3 regions of the Dietzia sp. JS16-p6b genome follow, and region 1 is predicted to be linked to each of the others. Evidence: riboswitches for the same ligand, from Rfam matches in the RefSeq annotation. Region 1 holds a riboswitch; each other region holds the start of a gene.
What was found. Region 1 has a riboswitch for cobalamin ahead of CT688_RS05385 (hypothetical protein). Riboswitches for the same ligand answer to the same signal wherever they lie in the genome.
Positions count from the first base shown of each region.

Region 1 (7,803 bases):
GTTACCTCACAGGCCAGCGGGTGGGGGGACGGCACGTGGAGGAGCAATGGGAGTCCGTCTATGCGACAGACGGCGACAAGCGGGTCATCCGGTTCTTTCCCGACTACGGCCGTGAGCACCCGCTGTGGGAGAGCGGGACCGACAAGTACGCGATGGATCCGGAGGATTATGGGCTCTCGGAGTCACTCTCCCGCAGGTTGGCTGGGTGGATGAGGCACTGGGAGTCCAACGTGATCCCCGAGACGGGGTGGAAGTCCGCCGAGGCGGCTGCAGAATCCGAACGCGTCGGGGATGCGCTGGTCGCCGACCTACGTATCGAAGTGTCCGGTGTCGCCGAGGTGCGCGACGAACGTAGGTCAACGGCCGCCTCCCCCGGCTCGTCAGATGCGCGCGAGTCCACAGCGCATCGCAGCTCCCCGGATCACACACTCTCGATGTTCGTCCCGAGCGCGATCTTCATGGAGGGGACACTGCCGCCATTGGCCGTGGGAGAGGTCATCAGCGTGACTCTGCTGTTCGAGACGGACGTCCCTCCCTCGGCTGTGGGAGTCGATACCTTCCACGTCACCGTGCACCCCGTCCACGGGATGTCCCCGGGCCTGGACCGCGAGGGTTATCTGACATGGCCGATCTCGGTCGCCGGTGACGGCTGGACCGCACGGTGGCTCCACCACGCACCGTTCTCCGGGCGCGTTCGACTGGACGGCCGTCTCTGCCCGGACCTCGTCAGAGCTCTGCCCGGGCATCCCGACACGACGACGGGCAGGGTTCGGCGCCTGCAGCTGGTCGAGCAAGAGTACGAGAACACTGGCAGTGGACAGCAACCCGTCCCCGGCACCGAGCGGGTGAGCGACCCGGACCGCCAGCCCGATCACTATTGGCCCGACTGGCGAGTCCCGCCCGGCAGCCAGACCTTCCACCCCACCGGAGTCCTCGTGGACCTCGATCTCGATGACGTCCCTGAGCCTGCCACCCGTTTTGACGCCGGAGCGATCTCCGTCAGCGGGAACGACGTGTGGGTGGTGGACAAGTCCGACCCGGTTCTGCTCCACATCGACACCGCATCCACGCCGCCACTCGTCACCGAGTACCTCCTGCCGCTGGTGATCGAGCCGCCCGCCGCCATGTGGACTCGCGCAGTCCATGCCGACCGCGAGGGGTGTTGGATCACCGCTGGAGACGAGATCGTCCGCTGCGATCACAACGACCGGGCCGGAGTGACACTGCGGCGTGTATCTACCGACGGCGGGGACGACACCGTCCTCGTCGACGACCGCCTTTTCGTCCTGACCTACCCGGGATTGACCACCCAGGTGACCGAGCGATATGGCGCGCTTCGAGGCGGCGGCCCGGACAGCTTCCGGGTCCGCGAGGTGGTCGACGACGAACTCGTACCCGTCCACGACGAGACCACCATCGCACGGGCCCGGGCCAGCAGTCGGAGAGCCGATATCGTGACCACCCCGGACGGCGCCACCTGGACCGCGGCCGGTCGCGTCACGGTCACACCGGACGGCGCGGCGAGTCACACCATCGACCTCCACCTACGATCTCCGGGCCGAGTGCGCTGGATTCGCCCCGACGCACGCTCCGGCCAGGGAGTCGACGAAATCGCCGTCGGCTCCTCGACGCCGCGTCCGGGAACAACCCGGTAATCGGCCCGGACACGTGGGCCGTCTCGACACGTCCCCACCCACTCCTGCCGCCCCTGCTGCGATCTGCCGGTTCAGAGCCAGTCGTTGCCCCCGAGTCCGAGCTCGGACACGTCCAGCCCGGGGGTCAGGCCCGTGTGGGGTACGAGCCCGTGCTTCTCCAGGACTGCGCGGATCGTCTCGGCCGCGTCGACGTTGAGGGGGCTCGACACCCACATGCCGTAGGGGAGGTTGACGAAGCGGTTCTCGCGTACGGCTTTGAGACCACGGCTGGCGGGGTGAGCCTTGAGCGCGGCGATCTTGTCCTCCACGGTCTGCTCGCCGTACTCGACGAACGCGATCACATCCGGATCCTCGGCAGCGAGGCGTTCCCAGCTGATGCTGGTCCAGGTGTCGGCGACGTCCTCGGTGGCATTTCGCGCCCCCGCCGCGTCGATGATCCCCTGTGGACCGCCGAACGAGCCGGACGACAGGATGGTGTCACTCGTGCTGTCGACCAGGAACACCGTCGGTGCGTCCTGCGGGGCGGGAAGGGCGCGAAGAGCGTCCACCCGCTCGGCCACCTCGTCCGCGGCTGCTGCGCCCGCGTCGGCGTTCCCGGTGATGATGCCGATGTTGCGGAGGTCGGTGTCGAGCGCGTCCCACGGGTCCATGGTCCCGCGCTGGGCTTCGCCCTCGGTCTGGCGGCACGCCTCCGTGAGCTGATAGACCCCGATATCGTGTCCGGCGAGGATCTCCGGGGTCAGTCCTCGTGACTCGGAGAACCCGTAGTTCCACCCGGCGAAGACGACGTCGGGTTGCGCCGCGACCACGTTCTCCAGGGTCGGACCCTGTTCGGTGACCTCGTTGAGTCCGTCGATCTGGTCGCCGTACGCCAACCGCAGCAGGTCCTCGTCCTTGGACGCCGCGGCCACCGCGGTGATCTGGTCGCGGGCACCGGCGGCCAGCGCGATCGAGATGATGCCCGGGTCATACGCGAACAGTTCGTCCACCGTCTCGGGGTAGGTGACCTCTTCCCCGCAGTTGACCACGGTGACCTCGCCCCCGGGACCGCCGCCGCCGGGTGCGGCGGCGTCGGAACCGCAGGCGGAGAGGAGCGCCAGCGTCACCGCCAGGACGGGTCCTGCGGTGATGATCGGACGTGTCATGGGTAGGTCCTGCCTTCTGTAGTGGTGGCGACCGCGTCTCCGAGGAGGAGGTGGGGTCGGCCGGTGCGGGGGTGGGCGACGATGTAGCCGTGGACGCCGAAGACCTCGTCGAGGAGCTCGGCGGTGAATGTCTCGACGGGCGGCCCGTACGCGACGATGCCGCCGTCATCGACGACGGCGACCGCATCGAAGTACCGCAGGACCAGGTCGAGGTCGTGGATGGCGGCCACGACGGTGGAACGCAGCGTCTCGAGCGCGTCCATCAATCGCAGCCGCCAGGCGGCGTCGAGGTGGTTGGTGGGTTCGTCGAGCATGAGCATCGGGGTGCGCTGGGCCAGAGTCCGCGCGAGCACCACCCGGTGGCGTTCACCGCCGGAGAGTCTCGTACAGGACTGGTCGCCACGCCCGGCCAGGCCCACCGTCCGCAGCGCCTGCTCGACGATGTCCTGCTCGCCTTCCTCCCCCAACGCCCATGGCGTGCGATGCGGAGTCCGTCCGAGGGCCACGGCCTCCGACAGGGTGAGTTCAGCCGAGGGCGCCTCCTCCTGACCCTGGACCGCGATCAGCCGTGCCCGCTGCCGGGACCGCATCCTGTGCACGTCGACCCCGTCCACGGTCACCGAACCCGAGACCGGGGCGTCCAGACCCGCCAGCACCCTGAGCAGTGTCGATTTTCCCGCGCCGTTCGGACCGACCAGCGCGAGCCGCGATCCGGACGGCACCTCGAGATGAACGCCGGAGACGACGATCCGCCTGCCCCTCGCACAGGACAAGTCGTCCGCGACCAGGCGCACGGCGCCCGCCCCCGTCACGAGGCGCTCCCGAACGTGTAGGCGCGGCGTCCCATGAGCAGCAGGAAGATCGGCGCACCGATGATCCCTGTGACGATTCCGAGCGGCATCTCCTGGGGGGCGGCGATCACCCGGGATACCACGTCCACCCACACCAGGAAGAGTGCTCCCCCCGCCGCGGCGACGGGCAGCATCGCGCGATGCGTGGCACCCACGACGAGGCGGGCGGCGTGGGGGATGATCAAACCCACGAATCCGACGCCCCCGGCCACGGCCACGAGAACCCCCACCAGCAGGCCCTGCGCGACGAACAGCCCGATCCGGAGCGCGCGCACCGGCACCCCGAGCGAGGCCGCCGTGTCGGACCCGGTCGCGTACGCGTCGAGCCACGAGTGCAGGAGCAGCCCGCTCACCAGAGCCACCGCGACGACTCCCGCCGCGAGGGGCACCGTGGACCACGTCGCCCCGGCGACGCTGCCGAGCATCCAGTGCATGACCGTCTCGGCCGCCCGCGAGTCTGTGGCCACGAAGACCATGAACGACGACACCGCGGTGAACGCCGCCGACAACACGACTCCGGCGAGAATCAGCCGCAGCGCGGTGAGCCCACCCGTGGCGCTCGCGACCGCATAGACGAGCACGGTCGCTCCCAACGCGCCGAGCAACGCCCCCCCGGACAGCGCCCACACGCCGAGACCGCCGAAGACGCCGAGCGTGATCACCGCGGTGGCACCCACCGCGGCCCCCGCCGATACCCCGAGGAGGTACGGGTCGGCCAGGGGATTGCGTACGAGGGTCTGCATCGCAGCTCCGGCGAGCGCGAGACCCGCACCCACCACCGCGGCGAGCACCGACCGGGGAAGCCGCAGGTCGAGGATGATGATGGAGTGCGCACGCTCGGCCTCGCCGCCGGTGATCGCCGCCCATACCGTCCGCCACACGTCGCCGACCGGGATGTGCTCGGCACCGAAGGCGACCGAGCTGACCACGCTGATGGCCGTCAGGGCGGTGAGCACGATCGCCAGTGGGACAGGCGGGAGCCTGCGGGCGGTACGGAACGAGGCCGAGCCCGCGTCGGTGACAGGCCGCGACCGACGGCTCGGACGAACGCCCACCCCGAGGCCCGTCATCGGGTGCTCTTCCCTGGGACGCCTCCACGGTCCCGCCGCAACCGTTGCTCTTGCCGGTGCCGTTGCCGCGAACGCCGCTGCGCCTCGGGGACCCGGGGACACGAGTCACACTCGGACCTCTGCGCTCCCAACCGGATGAGACAGCACGAATGCCGGTCGTGCACCAACGCGGGCGTGCCACCCAAGCGGATCATCGTCACCAGCGGTCGATCGGAGAACGCGCCGGTGACGACGTCGGCGTCCGTCTCGACCGCGCGTCGCCGTGGACCCCCCACGGTCCGGTACGCGGCCCCGAATGCGCCAGCGCACGAGGCCGCGATTCCCCCGAGAGCGGCCCTGCGTGTGACGGTGCCGGCGTCCACGCACGCATCCACCAGGGGATCGACGTGACTCCGGATGCTGTCGACCAGTGCGCCGGGGTCCTGCTCGCGACCGAGAACCGGAGTGTCGGGCAGCGACACCTGGAGTGTCGCGCCGGCGCGGTCGATCAGTGCCCACCAGCGGTCATGGCCCGGATGCAGGAGTGTCCCGTCCGCACACCACGCCGCCACCATGAGGCCGAGAGCCCGGCCGGCGTAGTGCTGGAGCGAGCACAGTAGCCCGGGCGCCGCGTGCGGGGTCCCCAGACTGTGGGAGTATCGCCGACCGAGCTCCTGCCATGTCGCGGGTTCGCAGAGCTCGGTGACGCTCCGCCAGTCCGGGTCGCCGGGGTCGGGTCGAGATCGATGAGGGACGGGCGATGCCTCGAGCGCCCGCTCGGCCAGGGCGCTGATCCCCATGCCGACGGGCCCATACGTGGAGTACACGGGTGGCCTTGTCTCTTCGGAACCTGTGCGCGAGGTTCGCTCGGATGTCGCGGAACCGACAGGTATTCGGACTCGGGATCAGCCCTCCCCGACGCCTTCCCGGAACGAATTCCAGTGGCATCCTGTCGGTTCGGTACCCCACACCGCTGCGCGCCAGTCCCGGAATCTCACCGGGTTCCCTGGCATCCGATCGTCCCCGTCAAGGGAAGCCGGATGCGGTCGGTTCCACTGTGGACGATAACAGACGGGCTGGTCAGGACGCCCGGAGGCCGCGCGATCACGGGTCTGGGGTCGAGCGGCCCGGGTGCTGCCGTGGGGTGCTGCCCTGCGCGCGGGGCTCCCCACGGACTTGACCCCCGGCAGTCGCACCGGAGCTCACTGGTGGTGAAGGGCGACCTGATCCTGATCGAGCGGCAGTTGATCCACCGGCGGGGCGTCACCGAAGTCCGGCTGGGTGATCAGGACGAACAGCGCCAGGGCCACCACGTACACCGCGAAGACCCGGAAATGCCCGCGATAGAGCAGCCGTAGCACCAACCACAGCGCTCCCGCACCGACGACGGCGGCCACCACGAATCCCAGCACGTAGTCCTGCCACCCGAGCGAGAGCCCGCCGTCGAAGGCGGCGGGATCGAGCAGGCTCAGCGACTGCACGCCGGTGGCGGCGAGGATGGTGGGTATGGCGACGAAGAAGCTGAACTGCGCTGCCAGTGGCCGGTGCATACCCAGAGCCAGCGCCGCGGCGATGGTCAGCCCAGACCGGCTCAGGCCGGGAAAGAGCGCCGCCGCCTGGGCGACACCGATCACCACGGCGACCAGCACCGTCATCTGGGTGGCCCCGCGCCAGGTCGTCTTGACCGAGTCCGACCACCAGAGCACGACGCCGGTGATCAGCAGCATCAGCGCCACAGCCCACGGCGTGACGAAGACGTCGGTGCCGTAGGCGCGGATGACCAGCCCCAGGACCCCGGTGATCGCCGTGGTCAGCAGGCCCAGCAGCGCGAGCCGCAGATGGATCAGGTGACGCAGCGTGCGCCTGCGACGCCACAGCCCCAGTTCGCGCCAGATGCCGTTGAGCAGGCGCGTGAGCGGTCGCCACATCACCACGACGACGGAGACCATCGTGCCGAGGTGCACCACCAGGTTGTAGAGGATCATCTCCGGGGTGTCCGGCGCGGGCAGAGGCGACCCTTCGGCCGCCAGCCATTGCTGCGCCAGCACCAGGTGGCTGGACGAGCTCACCGGGATGAACATGAAGAGTCCCTGGATCGCTCCCAGGAGGACCGATTCCCACAGACTCATCGAGCGTGATGCTCCGCCGTCGTTCCGACCGACCGGGCCCCGGCGGACGCATTGTCGGCAGTAAGCGGAGAATCAGGCATACCTCACACCGTAACCACCTCGGTGGTCGGGCCCGCGGGCACGTGCCGGATGGCCCTCAGGCGGCGTCGAGGTACAGGTAGTCCTCCCAGTACGGGCCGATCTCGCGCAGTTGGGACACGAGCCGCCACGTCCGGCCCCTCGGTGCCACCAGCGGAACCCGGAGCTCCCATCCCAGCTCGGAGAGGAGCTTGTCCGCTTTGCGGTGGTTGCAGGGCGCGCAGGAGGCCACACAGTTCTCCCATTCGTGTGCGCCCCCGCGGCTGCGCGGGATCACGTGGTCGATGGTGGTCGCGCGCGCGTTGCAATACCCGCACCGGTGGGAGTCGCGGTGCATCAGGGCGGCCCGCGTCATGGGCACCTGCGCACGGTACGGGATGCGGACGTACTCGCGGAGCATGATCACCGAGGGCACGCGGACGGCCGTGTCGACCGATCGGACCAGGATCTCGTCCGGGTGGTCATGGACCACCACCGCTTTGCCGCCGAGCAGCATCACCACGGCGCGACGAGCGGGAAGGGCTGTGAGGGCCTCGTAACCGGCATTGAGCAGGAGGACCCGCGGCGCGGCGGTCAGCGGGACGTGCGGGTCGGGGACGCGTTCGAGTCGAACGGGGGCTCGTGACCCCGGTTGTCGGTACTCCGAATTCTCGCGCACGGCTGTGCCCATGGTCGGTCTCCACTCATCTGCCCGTGCCCAGTCCACCATCAGCGACCGGGTCCGTAGTGAACCTCGCCTGCAACGATGATGCACCCTCGATGAACACTTCGTGTGCTATCGCCGCGCACAGGTCAGCCGCCTCGCCCGCGTCGCCCCCGGCGACCGGGGCCGACGGGTGGTGGGATCGGTCCCCCTGGCGGATCCCACGGGCATGATGGGGGGCATGAGCGGCACT
Region 1 is NZ_CP024869.1:1,187,372-1,195,174, reverse strand. Features, by position in the region: gene CT688_RS05405 (hypothetical protein) at 1-1,655, shown strand, start outside; gene CT688_RS05400 (ABC transporter substrate-binding protein) at 1,727-2,800, opposite strand; gene CT688_RS05395 (ABC transporter ATP-binding protein) at 2,797-3,612, opposite strand; gene CT688_RS05390 (iron ABC transporter permease) at 3,609-4,721, opposite strand; gene CT688_RS05385 (hypothetical protein) at 4,718-5,527, opposite strand; cobalamin riboswitch at 5,567-5,756, opposite strand; gene CT688_RS05380 (undecaprenyl-diphosphate phosphatase) at 5,903-6,829, opposite strand; gene CT688_RS05375 (HNH endonuclease) at 6,966-7,577, opposite strand; gene CT688_RS05370 (globin) at 7,792-7,803, shown strand, end outside.

Region 2 (7,803 bases), 1.0 Mb from region 1:
GGCCACGTCCACCGAGGAGGTGGGCGGCAGCGCGATCTGCGCGCCGGACCCGCGGAAGGTCACCAGTCCCACCGTATCGCGGCGGCGGTAGGCATCCATCAGCAGGGAGAGGATGGCGGTCTTGACCTGCTCCATGCGGGTGCGAGCGGCCATCGAACCGGAGGCGTCCACGCAGAACAGCACCAGGTTGGCCTCCCTGCCCTCCCGCACCGCCGAGCGCAGGTCTCGGGTGGACAGGAGCAGTCGCCCGCCGTCGAGCACCGGCTGCCGCCCGCGCGCGGCCTGGCGGGGCGCGGCGGCGCGGATGGTGGCGGGCAGGTGGACGTCGGAACCGGTGAACCCCGTCGAGCCCGTCCGGCGGCCGGTCGTGGTGATCGCGCGGGACCGGCGGCCGGAGACTCCGTGGCCCGTCCCTGCGACGGTCAGCAGCCGCGTCCGGTACGGGTCCGAACCCGCCGTGACCGTCCCCGGCTCGGTCGTCGCGCCGCCCGGGCGGCCGTCCGCGCCGGAATCTGCGACGGCGTCGGTGTCAGAACTGGCCCCGGTGCTGTCGACCGCCTCCGGGCTCGGCCCATCGGATTGCGCATCCGGCTCGGGATGTCCGCCGTCCCCCGCGGAGGCGGCGGGGTCGGCGTCCTGCCGGCCGGCCGTGGCATCGCCCGCGGTGTCGTCGTCCCGGGGCTGGGGGTCGCGTTGGGGGTCGCGTTGGGGGTCGGGCTGGGTATCGGGGTCGGGGTCGGGCTCGTCGTCGTCGCCCAGCAGGCGGTCGAGGAGGTCCTCGTCGAGCCCCGGGGCGTCGAACGGTGCGCGTCGACGGCGGTGGGGCAGCGCCATGCGAGCGGCGACGCGGATGTCGGCGCGGGTGATCCGGTCCCGCCCCTCCCAGGCGGCGTGGGCGGCGGCCGTGCGCGCGGTGACGATGTCGGCGCGCATGCCGTCGACGTCGAAGCCGGCGCAGACGGTCGCGATCGTCGTGAGCGCCCAGTCGGTGAGCTCGATGCCGCCCACGCGCTCCCGGGCGGCGACGATCCGCTCACGCAGGGCCAGCTCCTCCGTCGCGAAGGTCGCGCGGAAGCCGTCCGGGTCGGAGTCGAAGGCGACCCGGCGACGGATGACCTCGGCCCTCAGCTCCGCCTCCCGCGGGGCGGAGACCTCCACGGTGAGGCCGAAGCGGTCGAGCAGCTGGGGCCGGAGCTCGCCCTCCTCGGGATTCATGGTGCCGATCAGCACGAAGCGGGCGGCGTGTTCCACCGACACCCCGTCGCGCTCGACGGTCACCCGTCCCATCGCGGCGGCGTCGAGGAGCTGGTCCACCACGTGGTCGTGGAGCAGGTTGACCTCGTCCACGTAGAGCAGTCCGCGATGCGCGCGGGCCAGCAGGCCGGGCTCGAAGGCGGTCACTCCCTCGCTCAGGGCCTTCTCCAGGTGCAGGGACCCGGCGATGCGGTCCTCGGTCGCGCCGATCGGCAGCTCGACCAGGCGGACCGGTCGGTGCTCGGTGGGCGCGTCGTGGGGGATCGGCCCGTCGGGGGTGTCGCCGCCACGGTCGGCGGGCGCGCTGGAGAACCTGTCGCCGGTCACCACCTCGATCTGCGGCAGGATCCCCGCGAGCGCACGCACCATCGTGGACTTGGCGGTGCCCTTCTCGCCGCGGATCAACACGCCGCCGACCGACGGTGAGACCGCGTTCAGCAGCAGGGCCAGCGCCATGTCGTCCGAACCGACGACGGCGCTGAAGGGGTAGTGCAGTGGCATGGGGGCTCCCGCTCTCGTCTGCCAGGCTGGTCAGCGCGAGGCCGGTCTCCGGACTTCCCGGCTCATCTCGAGCGGTCGCGCTGGACGCGATCGCCTGAGAGGCCGGGTTACCGTAGCGGGCCCTGTGCCGGATTCTCACCGGCTTCCCTGATTCTCCCCTCCGCACCGCCCGGGGCGGGTCGTGGGGCACCTCGTGCTGTGGGGGTGTAGTTGTCTCTTCAAGGGCGAGGCTACCCAGCGTCCTCGCGTTCCGGGCGGTCGGGCTCGGCGGGCGGGTTCGACGGTAGGGTTCCGCGTCATGAACGGACAGGTGGTCGTGGTGGGGATCGGCGGTGACGGCTGGGCCGGTCTCGACGAGGCCCGTCGCCGCGCCGTCCTGGGCGCCGACGTCCTGCTGGGCGGGGAGCGGCACCTGGCGATGCTGCCCCCCGAGGTGACCGCCGAACGCGAGCCGTGGCCTCGGCCGCTGCGCTCGGCGTTGCCCGAGGTTCTCGAGCGCTACGACGGTCGGTCGATCGTGGCCCTGGCCTCGGGTGACCCGCTGGTCGCCGGGGTGGCCACGACGTTGATCGACCTGCTCGGCTCCGATCATGTGGAGGTGCTGCCGGCCGTGTCGTCGGTCGCGCTGGCCCGGGCCCGGATGCGGTGGCCCGCCGAGGCGACGGTGGTGCTGCGCGATCACCGGACCCTCGTGCGTGAGCTGGCGCCGGGACGGCGGGTGCTGGTGCTCTCCGAGGACCGCCACACGCCGTCTGCCGTCGCCGGGGTGCTGACCGGGGCGGGATTCGGGGACAGCGTGCTCACCGTGCTGTCGGATCTGGGGAACCCGGACGAGGCCCGTCAACGCTGTGTGGCACGCGACTGGGATCCGGGACGCGCGGCGCCCCAGCTGCACGTGCTGGCCGTGGAGTGCGTGGCCGGGCCCGCCGCGCGCCCGCTCGGGGTGGTTCCGGGGCTGCCCGACGACGCCTTCGAGAACGACGGCCAGCTCACCCGCCGCGACCTGCGTGCCTCGGCCCTCTCGCGGCTCGCACCGTCGGCCGGCGAACTGTTGTGGGACGTGGGCGCCGGAGCAGGATCGGTGGGAATCGAGTGGATGCGCGCGCACCCGTCCTGTCGCACTGTGTCCGTAGAGGCCGATCCCGAGCGGGCCGCGCGCGTGGAGCGCAACGCCGCGCGGCTGGGGGTGCCGTCGCTGGAGGTCGTCCGGGGGCGCGCGCCGCAGGCTCTCGAGGGGCTTCCGCAGCCCGATGCGGTGTTCGTGGGTGGCGGAGGCACCGCGCCCGGGCTGCTGCGGCAGTGCTGGGAGGCGCTGCGTCCCGGCGGCAGACTGGTCGCGCACGCCGTGACGATCGAGACGGAGCGGGTGCTCGTCGACGCCCGCGCGGAGTTCGGCGGTGAGCTCGTACGGTTCCACGTGGAACACGCCGACTCGATCGGCTCGTTCACCGGCTGGGCACCCGCGCGGGCCGTGGTGCAGTGGTGTGCGATCACGCCGTTCGCCGCCGTGGCTGACCGCCGGGAGACAGGGGAGAGCTCGTGACCGTTCACTTCGTGGGCGCCGGCCCCGGCGCCGCCGACCTGCTCACCCTGCGTGCGGCTGCGGCTCTGGCCGCGGCGGACGTCTGCCTGTACGCGGGCACCTATCTGGACGACGGCGTGCTCGACCACTGCCGACCGGACGCGCGGTTGGTGGACACCCAGCACCTGGACCTGGACGGGATCATCGCGGAGATCGTGGCCGCCCACGCCGAGGGGCTCGAGGTGGTGCGGCTGTGCTCGGGTGACCCGTCGCTGTACTCGGCCCTGGCCGAGCAGACCCGTCGGCTCGATGCAGTCGGCGTGCCCTGGGACGTGGTGCCCGGCGTCCCGGCCTACGCCGCCGCCGCCGCGGAGCTAGGGGTCGAGCTGACGGTTCCCGAGGTGGTGCAGTCCGTCGTTCTGACCCGGGTCCAGGCCCGGTCGACGGCCATGCCGTCTTCTGAATCCCTGGAGAACTTCGCCGCGACCGGGGCGACGCTGGTGCTGCACCTGGCGATCACCCGGATCCGCGAGCTCGCCGAACGGTTGGTGCCCACGCACGGCGCGGAGTGCCCGGTCGCGGTGGTGGCCAACGCGAGCCGCCCGCACCGAGTGGAGCTGCGCGGCACTCTCGCCGACATCGCCGACGCCGTCGAGGCCGCGGGCCTGCGGCAGGCCGCGGTGATCCTGGTGGGCCGGGCACTCGTGCGACCGGGAGAGGCGGAGTCCTGGTTGTATGCCTCGGACCCGGAGAGGGAGTCGAAGCGGCGGCGCGTGGCGGGGTGACTCGGATCCACCGCGCGGCGACCACCCTAGCTCGGTCGGTCCGTGCCGCCGGACGGAATGCTCTAGGCTCCCGGCCGCCGGCCGGTGTGCACGACCGCCAGGGCGGTATCGACGTCGAGGTCCGGGTCCAGGACGGCGGCGCCTCTGATCGCCGCGGACCCCACCTCGACGAGCCACTCCACGAGGTCGTCGACGGGAAGGCGGCAGCCTGTCCGCACCCAGTTCAACGAGGCTTCGTCCGCAGCCGCGATGATCGTTCGGCCGACGAACTGGACGGTGGCGTCGTCGGCGTCGACCCCGACGAGCTCGGCCAGCATCTCGAGCGCTCGAGCGCGTCCTGCCTGCGACGCCTCCAGTACGTCCGCGTCCGGTGAGCGCCCCCCGGCGATCAGTCGCTGGGCGAGTTCCGGGTGATCGGCGACGTAGCACAGGTGCGCACGGAGGCCGGCTCGGATCGCGTCGGCGGGGTCGGTGTGGGCGCCCGCGGCGAACGCCGAGTCCATGTTCTCCACGAACCTGTCGAGAACCGCCCGGTACAACCCCTGCTTCGACCCGAAGTGGTGGAACACCAGACCGTGCGCGACGCCTGCCCGTCGAGCGATCTCGGAGACCGTGACCGCGCTGTAGTCGCGTTCGGCGAACGTCTCGGCGGCCGCCTCGAGGACGCGACCGCGCGTCGCGACCTTGCGTTCGGCTCGTGACGTCGAGGCGCTGCGGGCGCCGGGGGCGTCCTCGGGGCGCGATCCGGCATCGCTGTTCACGCCCCCGAGTGTACGAGAGGGGCCCGGCCGCCACTCTTTCTGACCGAAAGTCATTGACTGCCAGTCAACCAAATCGATAGGGTTCCCGACATCGTGTTCGACATGGAGGAGCCAGCATGGCCGTCAGACTGATCCGGTTCGTCGCCGAGGGGACGACGCACTGGGGCATCGTCAACGGTGACGAGGTCACCGCCCTGGAGGGCGCCTATCTGACCACCGGGGAGGTGCTGGAGCGGGGAATCGAGGAGTGGCGGGACGGGCTCGATCGACCCCCGACCCACCGGCTGTCCGCCGTGACCGTGGTATCGCCGGTGACCACCCCGTGTCGGGTGATCTGCCAGGGTGCGAACTACCGACAACACGCCATCGAGTCGGGCATGGATCCCGACAACCGCGCGTTCAACCTGTTCTTCGACAAGACCGACGCCTCGGTGTCCGGGCCGTTCGACCCCGTCACCCGCCCCCGCCATGTGCGGCTGCTCGACTACGAGATCGAACTGGGGCTGGTGATCGGCGCGACCATCGACCGGCCGATCACCCTCACCGACGACCAGCTCCCCCGCTATGTCGCCGCCCTCACGATCGGCAACGACATCTCGGCCCGCGATGTCCAGCTCCCTCAGGGGCAGTACTTCAAGGGCAAGAGCTACCGCGGGTTCTGTCCGCTCGGCCCCGAGCTCCTCGTCCTCGACGAGGACGAGTTCCCACTCCTCGACGATCTAGACCTGGAGTTGAGGGTGAACGACGAGGTCCGGCAGTCGGACTCGACGTCGAACTTCTTGTACCGACCGGCCGAGACGCTGAGCGAGCTGAGCACGTTCTGCAACCTGTCGCCCGGCGACGTCGTCCTGACCGGCACGCCGCACGGGACCGCCGCGAAGTCACCCCATCCGCTCATCAGGCGTCTGGCCACCGCTCTGCTTCCCGAACACGTGATGTGGCGGTTGTTCATCCGACGCAGTCAGGACGGCCCTTTCCTGCGACCGGGCGACCTCGTCACCGCCTCGATCCGCTCGGGAGACGGGTCTCTCGATCTGGGCACGCAACGCACCCCCATCATCGCCGAGAACTCGACGAACGGAGAGACATCATGACGATCGCGCAGCCGGTCGACACCCCCCTCGCGCCGGAGATCCTCGCTCACTACGTGGTCAAGACGCCACGGGCGACGGAGATGATCGAGTGGTACCGGACGGTTCTGGGCGCGAAGGTCGTTCACGAGGACAAGCAGATCGCCTTCCTCACCTGGGACGACGAGAGTCATCGACTGGCTCTGGTCAAGATCCCCGGCTTCGTGCGCTACCTCTTCCCGTTGGCCAGGCTCCGCCGCAAGATCCTCGGGGTCGACCACCTGGCGTTCACCTACAGCTCGCTCGAACGGCTGCTCCTCAACCACGAGCGCCTCGCATCTCTCGGGATAGAACCGGTGTGGTCGATCAATCACGGCCCCACCACGTCGTTGTACTACGAGGACCCGGATGGGATCCGCCTCGAGTTCCAGGTTGAGAACTTCCCCACCGCGGAGGAGACCGCCGCGTTCTTCGACAGCGAGGAGTTCGCGGACAACCCCATCGGCGTCATGATCGACCCGGGGTATCTGCTGGAGCGGCTCCGCGGCGGCGCGGCGCCCTCCGAGCTCGTGCACCGACAGGCGGGAGTGCGTCCGGGCACCACCGCCCGGTCCAACAAGCGCGCCATCACGTTCCGCACGCTATGAGCCCCGAGACCCGGGCCCCCGTCGTGATCTGCGGCGCGGGCAGCTCCGGCGCGACCCTCGCGTTGCTGCTCGCGTCGCGTGGGATCTCCTCCCTCGTGCTCGACCGGCGGCAGGAGCCACTGACCCACCCCGCCGCGCACGTCATCAACGCCCGCTCGCTCGAGATCTGGCGCGAGATCGCCCCCGACCTCGCCGGACAGATCGCGGCGCTGTCCCCGCCGATCTCCGAGATCAGCGTCATCCGGTGGATGTCGTCGACCTCCGCACCCCCGCTGGGCGAGATCGACCTACTCTCCGATCCGGAACGGTTGGAGCAGGTTCGCTCCCTGAGCGACTTCCTCCTCTCGCACGTGGGCCAGCACCTGCTGATGCCCGTGCTCTGGAAGTGGCTCGACGCCGAACCGCTGGTCGAGTTCCGCCGCGGGGTGAGCGTGCGCGCCGTCACCCGGGTCGAGGACGGCGTGGTGGCGGACACGGACCTCGGTCGGATCGCCGCGCAGTACCTGATCGGTGCCGACGGCGCGAACAGTCCGATCCGCGAGAACCTCGGGATCGGTCTGCGTGGCCCGGTCCTGGCCCGTATGGCCAGCGCGTTCTTCCGGTCCCCGGACCTGCATCCGGACGACAGGCCCCTGCTCACCTGGATCTACCGACCGGAGTTCGCCGGAGTGCTCATCGCGCACGCCGATCGCCACTACGTGTTGATGGGCACCTACCTGCATCCCGGGCAACCCATCGCCGCCGACCCGGACCGGTACTGGCGTGACACCCTCCCCGCGGTCCTGGGCGAGGACAACAGCTACGACATCGTCTCCACCGGCGCGTGGACCATGACCTCACAGACCGCGGAGAGCTTCCGCCGCGGCAGGGTCATCCTGGTCGGTGACGCGGCCCACCGGTTCCCGCACACCGGGGGCTACGGACTCAACAGTGGCGTGCAGGATGCCCACAACCTCGCGTGGAAGCTCGATGCCGTGCTCACCCACGGCGCCCGCGAGACCCTTCTCGACACCTACGAACTCGAACGCCGACCGGTGGTCGAACGCTTCGCCCACCACAGTGTGTCCAACCACTTCCAGCTCGACGCGGTCACCCGGCACTTCGGTGCGACGAACCGTGCGCTGTACAACGCCACCCGGTTGATGGGCCGGGCGCCGCTGAGGTGGCTGCCGACGGGGATGGCCGCGCGCCTGTCGGAGCATCTCGTTCGGGGCGGCCTCGCGCGGACGGCCGTTCTTCTCGAGGAGACCCCCCGGGCGTCGC
Region 2 is NZ_CP024869.1:169,387-177,189, forward strand. Features, by position in the region: gene CT688_RS00785 (VWA domain-containing protein) at 1-1,755, opposite strand, end outside; cobalamin riboswitch at 1,777-1,964, opposite strand; gene cbiE (precorrin-6y C5,15-methyltransferase (decarboxylating) subunit CbiE) at 2,054-3,298, shown strand; gene CT688_RS00795 (cobalt-precorrin-4/precorrin-4 C(11)-methyltransferase) at 3,295-4,062, shown strand; gene CT688_RS00800 (TetR/AcrR family transcriptional regulator) at 4,125-4,823, opposite strand; gene CT688_RS00805 (fumarylacetoacetate hydrolase family protein) at 4,940-5,917, shown strand; gene CT688_RS00810 (VOC family protein) at 5,914-6,540, shown strand; gene CT688_RS00815 (FAD-dependent monooxygenase) at 6,537-7,803, shown strand, end outside.
Region 2: another riboswitch for cobalamin. It lies ahead of CT688_RS00785 (VWA domain-containing protein); the one in region 1 lies ahead of CT688_RS05385 (hypothetical protein).

Region 3 (7,803 bases), 970 kb from region 1:
CAGGGCCGATCGCGCTGGCACACGTGGGGGCTGTGCTGCGCGCGGCGCTCGTCCCGCTGCCCGCGACCGCGCGCCCTCCCCTCGAGGCGGTCGGAGCCGTGCTCGCCGCACCGCTGCTCGCCGCCGACCCCATGCCGCGGGAGCCCGTGTCGGCGATGGACGGGTACGCCCTGGCCGGTGAGGGGCCGTGGCGGTTGACCGGCCGGGCCCGCCGGGCCGGGGACGACTCGCCCGCCGGACTGGTCCCCGGCGCCGCCGCGCCCATCGCCACCGGCGCGCTCGTCCCGGCGGGGAGCGACAGGGTGCTGCGCCATGAGCTCGTCGAGGTGACGCGGGACGGTTCCGGGCCCGCCGTGGTGAGGGCACTGCCCCGTGCCGCCGGACAGAACGATCTGAGACCTGCCGGCGAGGACTGGGCCGCCGGCCACGAGCTCGCGGACGCGGGGGCCACACTCGACCCCGCGCTGGCCTCCGCGGCCCTCTCGGCCGGCCTGACCTCGGTGGCGGTCCGCGGTCCGGTGCGCGCGGTCGTCGTGACCACGGGTGACGAGATCCTGCCCGCCCACAGCCCGTCGCCGCTCCCACCGGGCCGGATCCGCGACACCGTGGGCCCGCTCCTCGTCGGGGTGCTCGGGCGGGCGGGGTTGGCCTGTTCCGGGCCACCCGGTCACTGCCCGGACACCGCCGAGGCCATGGACGCGGTGCTCACGGGCCGCGCCGGATCCGCGACGTCGGACGCGGACGTCGTCGTCCTGGTCGGAGCGACCGGCCGCGGGGTGGCCGACCACCTGCGCCCCGCCCTCGACCGGGCCGGCGCGGCGATAGTGCTCGACGGGGTCCGGGTCCGGCCCGGGGGGTCGCAGCTCGTGGCGGCCCTGCCCGACGGCCGCGTCCTGCTGGGCCTGCCCGGCAATCCCCTCGCTGCGGTGAGCGCCGCTGCGACGACGGGCCGCGCGCTCGTCGACGCGCTCACCGGGAGGTCGCGCCCCGAGGTGCTGGCGCCGGTCCCCGGACTCGACCGGCTGACCGCCCCGGGCCGGACGAGGATCCTCCCGGCCCGGCCCGACGGAGCCGGCGGATGGTCGCTGTCCGCCCGGGTCCGCACCGCCCACCTCGCCGACCTCGCAGGCGCTCCCGCGCTCGCCGTGGTCCCGGAGGGCGCAGCGTCGGGCGATCTCGTCGAGATCATCGACTGGATCTGAGGTGGGGTACACGATCATCGCCGTGGCGTTCGATCTAGCCGCGGTTGCCTCGGCGCTCGCCGCGTACACCGGACACCGTGGGTGGGTCACCGATCCCCGCAAGGGCTACCGGGTGCCTGACCGGGTCCGCAATGATCCCGTGCTGACCCATAGGGCGAACCGACTGGTGGCGACGTGGTGCCTGCTCGCCGCCGGGTTGGCGTCGGCACCAGTGATCGCGGTGGTTCCCGCGCTGATGTCCGAGTTCCGGTTGGACTCCACCACCGGCTTCCTCGCCGTCGCCGCCGCATACGCGCTGGTGGTGGGCGCGATCGCTCGGTACCCCTTCGCCCGGATACAGCACCTGTAGGACGGGCGCAGCCGGACGCTCCAGGACGGGCTGACGACCGGGTCGTGTTAACGTCTGATCGCCAGCATGACCCCCTGGGGTCGCGGGAACCCGGTGTGACTCCGGGACTGACGCGCAGCGGTATGGGTGATGGCGGGGCACGATGCCACTGGATCGCAGGATCTGGGAAGGCGCCCCGTCCAGGTGATCCCGAGTCCGAATACCGGCTGGCCCTCGCGGTCCCCACCGCAAGGTCATGATCGGGCTTCGCGTTCCAGGCCCGCGACCTCGGAGTACACCCATGCGCAAATCAGGCCTGATCGCCCTCGTCGGCGCCGCCGCCCTCGTCCTGACCTCCTGCACCGCCGATGACCCGGCCGCCACCGCCGGCCCCGCGGTCGGCCCGATCGAGAACTGCGGACAGGAGGTGACCGTCGACTCCGCTCCCGAGCGGATCGTCTCGCTCAACCAGAGCTCGACGGAGATCCTGCTCGCCCTGGGCCTCGCCGACCGGATGGTGGGCACCGCCACCTGGACCGACCCCGTTCTGGACGAGTTCGCCGAGGCCAACGCCGGCATCCCGCGACTGGCCGACAACGCGCCGTCGATGGAGTCCGTCCTCGACGTGGAACCGGACTTCGTCACCGCCTCGTTCGGCAGCACGCTCAGCGAGGGCGGCGTCGCGACCCGCGAGCAGTTCCATGAGCTGGGCGTGGGCACCTACCTCTCCCCCGCCGACTGCGTCGGCAAGATCTCCGATTCCGGGGACGGGGTGCGAGAGCAACCGTTCACCCCGGATCTGCTCTACCGGGAGATCACCGAACTCGCGCAGATCTTCCAGGTCGAGGAGGCCGGAGAACGACTCGTGACGGACCTGCAGGGCCGGCTTGACCGGGCACACGAGGACGTGGACGCGACCGGAGTCTCGGCGATGTTCTGGTTCGCCAACTCCGAATCCCCGTACCTGGCCGGCTGCTGCGGCGCCCCCGGACTGATCTCGACGACCCTCGGTCTGAAGAACGTGTTCGACGACACCACCCAGGAGTGGCCCCAGATCAACTGGGAGGTGGTGGCCGAGCGCGATCCCGACGTCATCGTCCTCGGCGACCTGACCCGCCGGAGCCAGACCGCCGAGACCGGGGCCGCCAAGATCGCCTACCTGGAATCGAATCCGGTGACCCGGGAGATGTCGGCGGTCCGCGAGAAGCGGTTCATCGAGCTCACGGGCGCAGAGATGAACCCCTCCCTCCGCACGGTCTACGGCGTCGAGACCGTCGCCGCGGACCTCGACGACCTCGGGCTGGTCGGTGAGCACGATCCATCGAACTGACCTGCTGCCCAGTGCCCCGCCGGTTCGCACCACCAGACAGGCTCCTCTCCGGCGCCCCGCCGCCCTGGGCATCCTCTGGATCGCCGGCGTCGCCGTCCTGCTGGTCTCCACGGCGCTGGTCCTGACGATCGGTCCCTCGGGTCTGACGGCCGGCGACGTCGTGCAGTCCGCCCTGGCGCGGCTCTCCGGCACCGAGTCGGGGCTGACGCGCATCCAGGAGGGGATCATCTGGAACCTGCGGTTGCCCAGAACCCTCATGGCGGCACTGGCCGGCGCGGGGCTCGCCCTGTGCGGGGTGATCCTGCAGTCCCTGCTCCGCAACCCTCTGGCCGACCCGTACATCCTCGGAATCTCCTCCGGCGCCTCGACGGGCGCGGTGCTCATCGTGGTGCTCGGTGTGGGGGCGGGGGCGGTCGGTCTCACCACGGGCGCGTTCGTCGGGGCGCTGACCGCCTTCGGGTTCGTCTTGCTGTTGGCCTTCGCCTCCGGCGGAACCACCGACCGGGTGGTGCTCGCCGGGGTCGCCGCCACCCAGCTGTTCTCGGCCGTGACCTCGTTCGTCGTCTATACCGCGGCCGACGCCGAACAGACCCGCGGTGTGTTGTTCTGGCTGCTGGGCTCGCTGTCCTCCGTCCGGTGGTCGGACGTGGCCGCGTGCGGCGTCGTCGTGCTCGCCGGTCTGCTGGTGTGTCTCCTGCACACCTCCAGCCTCGACGCCTTCACCTTCGGCCAGGACGCGGCGGCCGCCCTCGGTGTGGACGTGGCCCGCACCCGGCTCGTGCTCATGGTGGTCACCGCACTCATCACCGCGGTCATCGTCAGCACCTGTGGTGCGATCGGGTTCGTGGGTCTGGTGCTGCCGCACGCCGCCCGGGCGGTGGTCGGCATGCGGCACCGCGTCCTGGTGCCGACGGCGGCGTTGATGGGAGCGGTCTTCGTGGTCTGGATCGACGCCGCCGCCCGGACGGTCCTCGCGCCGCAGGAACTGCCGATCGGAGTGGCCACCGCTCTGATCGGCGTGCCGGCGTTCGTGGTCCTCCTCCTCCGCACGGGCAGGGCCCGATGACGACCGGGCCCCCGGAGGGGCAGGGGGCGGCGACCCTCGAAGCCCAGGGCGTGTCGTGGTCCGTCCGCGGTCGGCCCATCCTGAGAGATCTCTCCCTGGCACCGGAGCCCGGGACGATGGTGGGGGTCCTCGGCCCCAACGGCTCGGGCAAGTCCACCCTGCTGCGCGTCATGACGGGCCTGCTGCGGCCCTCGACCGGTCGCGTCCTGTTCGACGGCACGGACATCCGGCGCCTGCCCCGCAGGCGGGTCGCCCGGCACGTGGCCCTTGTCGAGCAGGAGGTGTCCACCGACCAGAACCCGACGGTGCGGGACGTGATCGAACTCGGTCGCATCCCGCACCGCGCCGCGTGGTCGGGCCCCCGCACGCAGGACGAGGAGGCCGTACTCCGCGCCGCCGCCACCACCGCCCTCACCGATCGTCTCGACCAGCGGTATGCCACCCTCTCGGGCGGCGAGCGGCAGCGGGTGCAGATCGCGCGGGCGCTGGCTCAGGAACCGGACGTCCTCGTGCTCGACGAGCCGACCAACCACCTCGACATCCGCCATCAACTCGACCTCCTGGCCCTGGTCAGGGGCACCGGGGCGACGGTGGTGGCGGCGCTGCACGACCTCAACCTCGCGGCCAGCTTCTGCGACCGGCTCGAGGTCTTGTCCGGGGGGCGCCTGGTGACCGGGGGCCGCCCGTCGGAGGTGCTCACACCAGCGCTGATACAGACGGTGTACGGGGTCCGCGCGGAGGTGCTCCACGACGGACCCGCGGTGCACGTGCGCTATCTCGCCCGCTGACCCGCGGGAGCCTGGGCGTGAACCGCGGGCGCAGGTCCGCGATCCCCGACCGAGGGGCGCAGCTGTTCAGCGCTTGCGGTTGCGGAGCTTCTCCGCGAATTCGCGGGCCTTGCGCTGGTTCTCCGGCTTGGACGCCTCCCGCCTGACCACTTCGACGGCCTTGAGCGCGACTCCGGTCTTCAATGCGTTTCTCAGGAACGCCATCGGGTACCTCCATCATCGGGGAGCGCCAGTGTAGGCACCCTGTCAGCCGGCCGCGACCGGGCGGCGCAGCAGGTAGACGTCCATCACCCAGCCGTGCTCCGTGCGCAACCGCTCGCGCGCGTTCCGGATCTCGGGCAAGACATCGCCGACCCCGCCCGAGATCAGGCACTCCCCCCGGTCACCGAGGTTGCCGCCCCACCAGATGTGCCAGTCCGCCAGGTGATCGAGAGGCAGGCCGGCGTTGAGCATCACCACCACGTTGTCCGCGCCGCCGGCGACGACCTCCGCCAGACGACGGCCAGTGGTCACGGTGACCGTCCCGCCGATCTCGTGCAGGACCAGCCGGTGACGCGCGGCCAACACCTGTAGAGCGGAAATGCCCGGGACCACCTCCACGTCAAAGTCGAGCCGGCCACGGGCGAGGATCCGGTCGACGATCCGCAGCGTGGAGTCGTAGAAAGCCGGATCACCCCACACCGGCACCGCCACGTCGCCGGGCCGGTCCGCCAACACCCTCTCCCACGCCAGGGAACGGGCCTCGTGCCAGTCCAGGACCACGCCGCGGTACCCGTCCTGTGAGGAGGTCGACGACGACGAGCGGTCTCGTTCCGGATCAGCGACTCCCACCAGCTCGACGCCCGGCGCGTGCCGGGCGAGCAACCGCCGACGGAGGTCGACCAGCGGGTCGCCCGGACCCTTCACGGCAGCGAGCGCATACTCGGACGCGCGCAGGGCGGCGACCGCCTCCATCGTGATCTGATCGAGTCCGCCCGAGCCGATGCCGACGACCCGCAGCCGCCGCCGCGGCCGATCCCCCGTCTCCCCGATCGGCGTCTCCCCGATCGGCGCGCGAGTGCTGCACGCGCGCGCGAAATTTCCTGTGCGGGTGCAGCACTCGCGCGCGTCTGGGCTGGGCGCGTCGGGGCTGGGCGCGTCGGGGCTGGGCGGGACTGGGCTGGGCGCGTCTGGGCTGGGCGCGTCGCCGGAGGGGCCGTCAGTCGCCATGCGACTCCTCGAGGTCGCCTTCGACGTCCAGGTAGACCTGCCGCATCCGGTCCATGATCTCGGCGTCCGGCTGGGCCCACAGTCCGCGGTCGGCGGCCTCCGAGAGTCGCTCGACCATCCCGCGCAGCGCCCAGGGGTTGGAGCGCCGGAGGAACTCCTGGTTGGTCTGGTCCAGCACGTACTCCCGGGCCAGCGTGTCGTACATCCAGTCGTGCACGACCCCGGCGGTGGCGTCGAACCCGAAGAGGTAGTCGACCGTCGCCGCGAGCTCGAAGGCCCCCTTGTACCCGTGCCGCTGCATGGCCGCGATCCACCGGGGGTTGACCACGCGGGCGCGGAACACCCGGACCGTCTCCTCCGCCAGCGACCGCGTCCGGATGGCGTCCGGGGTGGTGGAGTCCCCCACATAGGCGCGGGGTTCGGCGCCGGTGAGCGCGCGCACGGTCGCGATCATCCCCCCGTGGTACTGGAAGTAGTCGTCCGAGTCGGCGATGTCGTGCTCGCGGGTGTCGATGTTCTTGGCGGCCACCGCGATGCGCCGGTAGTTGGTGCGCATGTCGTCCGCGGCCGGCACGCCGTCCAGATCGCGGCCGTAGGCGAAGCCGCCCCAGCGGGTGTAGACCTCGGCCAGGTCGCGGTCGTCCCGCCAGTTTCCGGCCTCGATCGTCTGCAGGATCCCGGCGCCGTACGACCCCGGCGCCGAGCCGAAGATGCGGGTGGTCGCCCGCCGGTGGTCCGAGTGCTCCGCCAGGTCAGCCCGGGTGTGGGCGGCGACGTGGTTCGACTCCGCGGGCTCGTCGAGGTCGGCCACCATCCGGACGGCGTCGTCGAGCATCGTGATGACGTGCGGGAACGCGTCCCGGAAGAAGCCCGAGATGCGCACCGTCACGTCAATGCGCGGCCGCCCGAGCTCCGCGGTCGGGACCACCTCCAGACCGTTCACCCGTCGGGAGGCCTCGTCCCACTCGGGCCGCACCCCGAGCAGCGCCAGGACCTCGGCCACGTCGTCGCCGGAAGTCCGCATGGCCGAGGTGCCCCAGATGGACAGTCCCACCGAGCTCGGGTACTCGCCGGTCTCCGCCACGTGGCGGTCCAGCAGGGAGTCGGCCATCGCCCGGCCGGTCTCCCAGGCGAGCCGGGACGGGACGGCGCGGGGGTCGACCGTGTAGAAGTTGCGACCGGTCGGCAACACGTTGACCAGGCCGCGCAGGGGCGACCCCGACGGGCCGGCGGGCACGAACCCGCCGCCGAGGGCGTGCATCACCGCGTCCAGCTCGTCCACCGTGGCGGCCAGGCGCGGCACCACCTCGCGAGCGGCGAACTCCAGGACGCGGCCGACCTCGTCGTCGTCCCCCTGACCGGCATCGGACAGCACCTCCGGCACCGCCGCGGGGTCCCAGCCCCGCGCGTCCATGGCCTCGACCAGCGCCCGGGCCCGGGCCTCCACAAGGTCGACCTCCTGGGTCGGGGCGTCCTCGACCAGGCCGAGGGCGCGACGCAGACCGGGAACGGCACCGAATTCGCCGCCCCACACCTGCGAGGCCCGCAGGATGGCGAGCACCAGGTTCACCCGCGCCTCGCCGTCCGGCGCCTGACCCAGCACGTGCAGCCCGTCGCGGATCTGGACGTCCTTGATCTCGCACAGCCACCCGTCGACGTGGAGCAGGAAGTCGTCGAACTCCTCGTCACCGGGCTGCTGCTCCAGTCCCAGGTCCTCGTGCATGTGCGCGGACCGCATGAGGGTCCAGATCTGCGCGCGGATCGCCGGCAGCTTGGCCGGGTCCATGGACGCGATGTTGCCGTACTCGTCCAGCAGCTGCTCGAGGCGGGCGATGTCGCCGTAGGCCTCGGCGCGTGCCATGGGCGGCACCAGGTGATCG
Region 3 is NZ_CP024869.1:217,476-225,278, reverse strand. Features, by position in the region: gene CT688_RS01045 (NTP transferase domain-containing protein) at 1-1,202, shown strand, start outside; gene CT688_RS01040 (hypothetical protein) at 1,204-1,551, shown strand; cobalamin riboswitch at 1,597-1,777, shown strand; gene CT688_RS01035 (ABC transporter substrate-binding protein) at 1,832-2,860, shown strand; gene CT688_RS01030 (iron ABC transporter permease) at 2,925-3,926, shown strand; gene CT688_RS01025 (ABC transporter ATP-binding protein) at 3,923-4,714, shown strand; gene CT688_RS17450 (hypothetical protein) at 4,781-4,918, opposite strand; gene cobF (precorrin-6A synthase (deacetylating)) at 4,961-5,746, opposite strand; gene cobN (cobaltochelatase subunit CobN) at 5,913-7,803, opposite strand, start outside.
Region 3: another riboswitch for cobalamin. It lies ahead of CT688_RS01035 (ABC transporter substrate-binding protein); the one in region 1 lies ahead of CT688_RS05385 (hypothetical protein).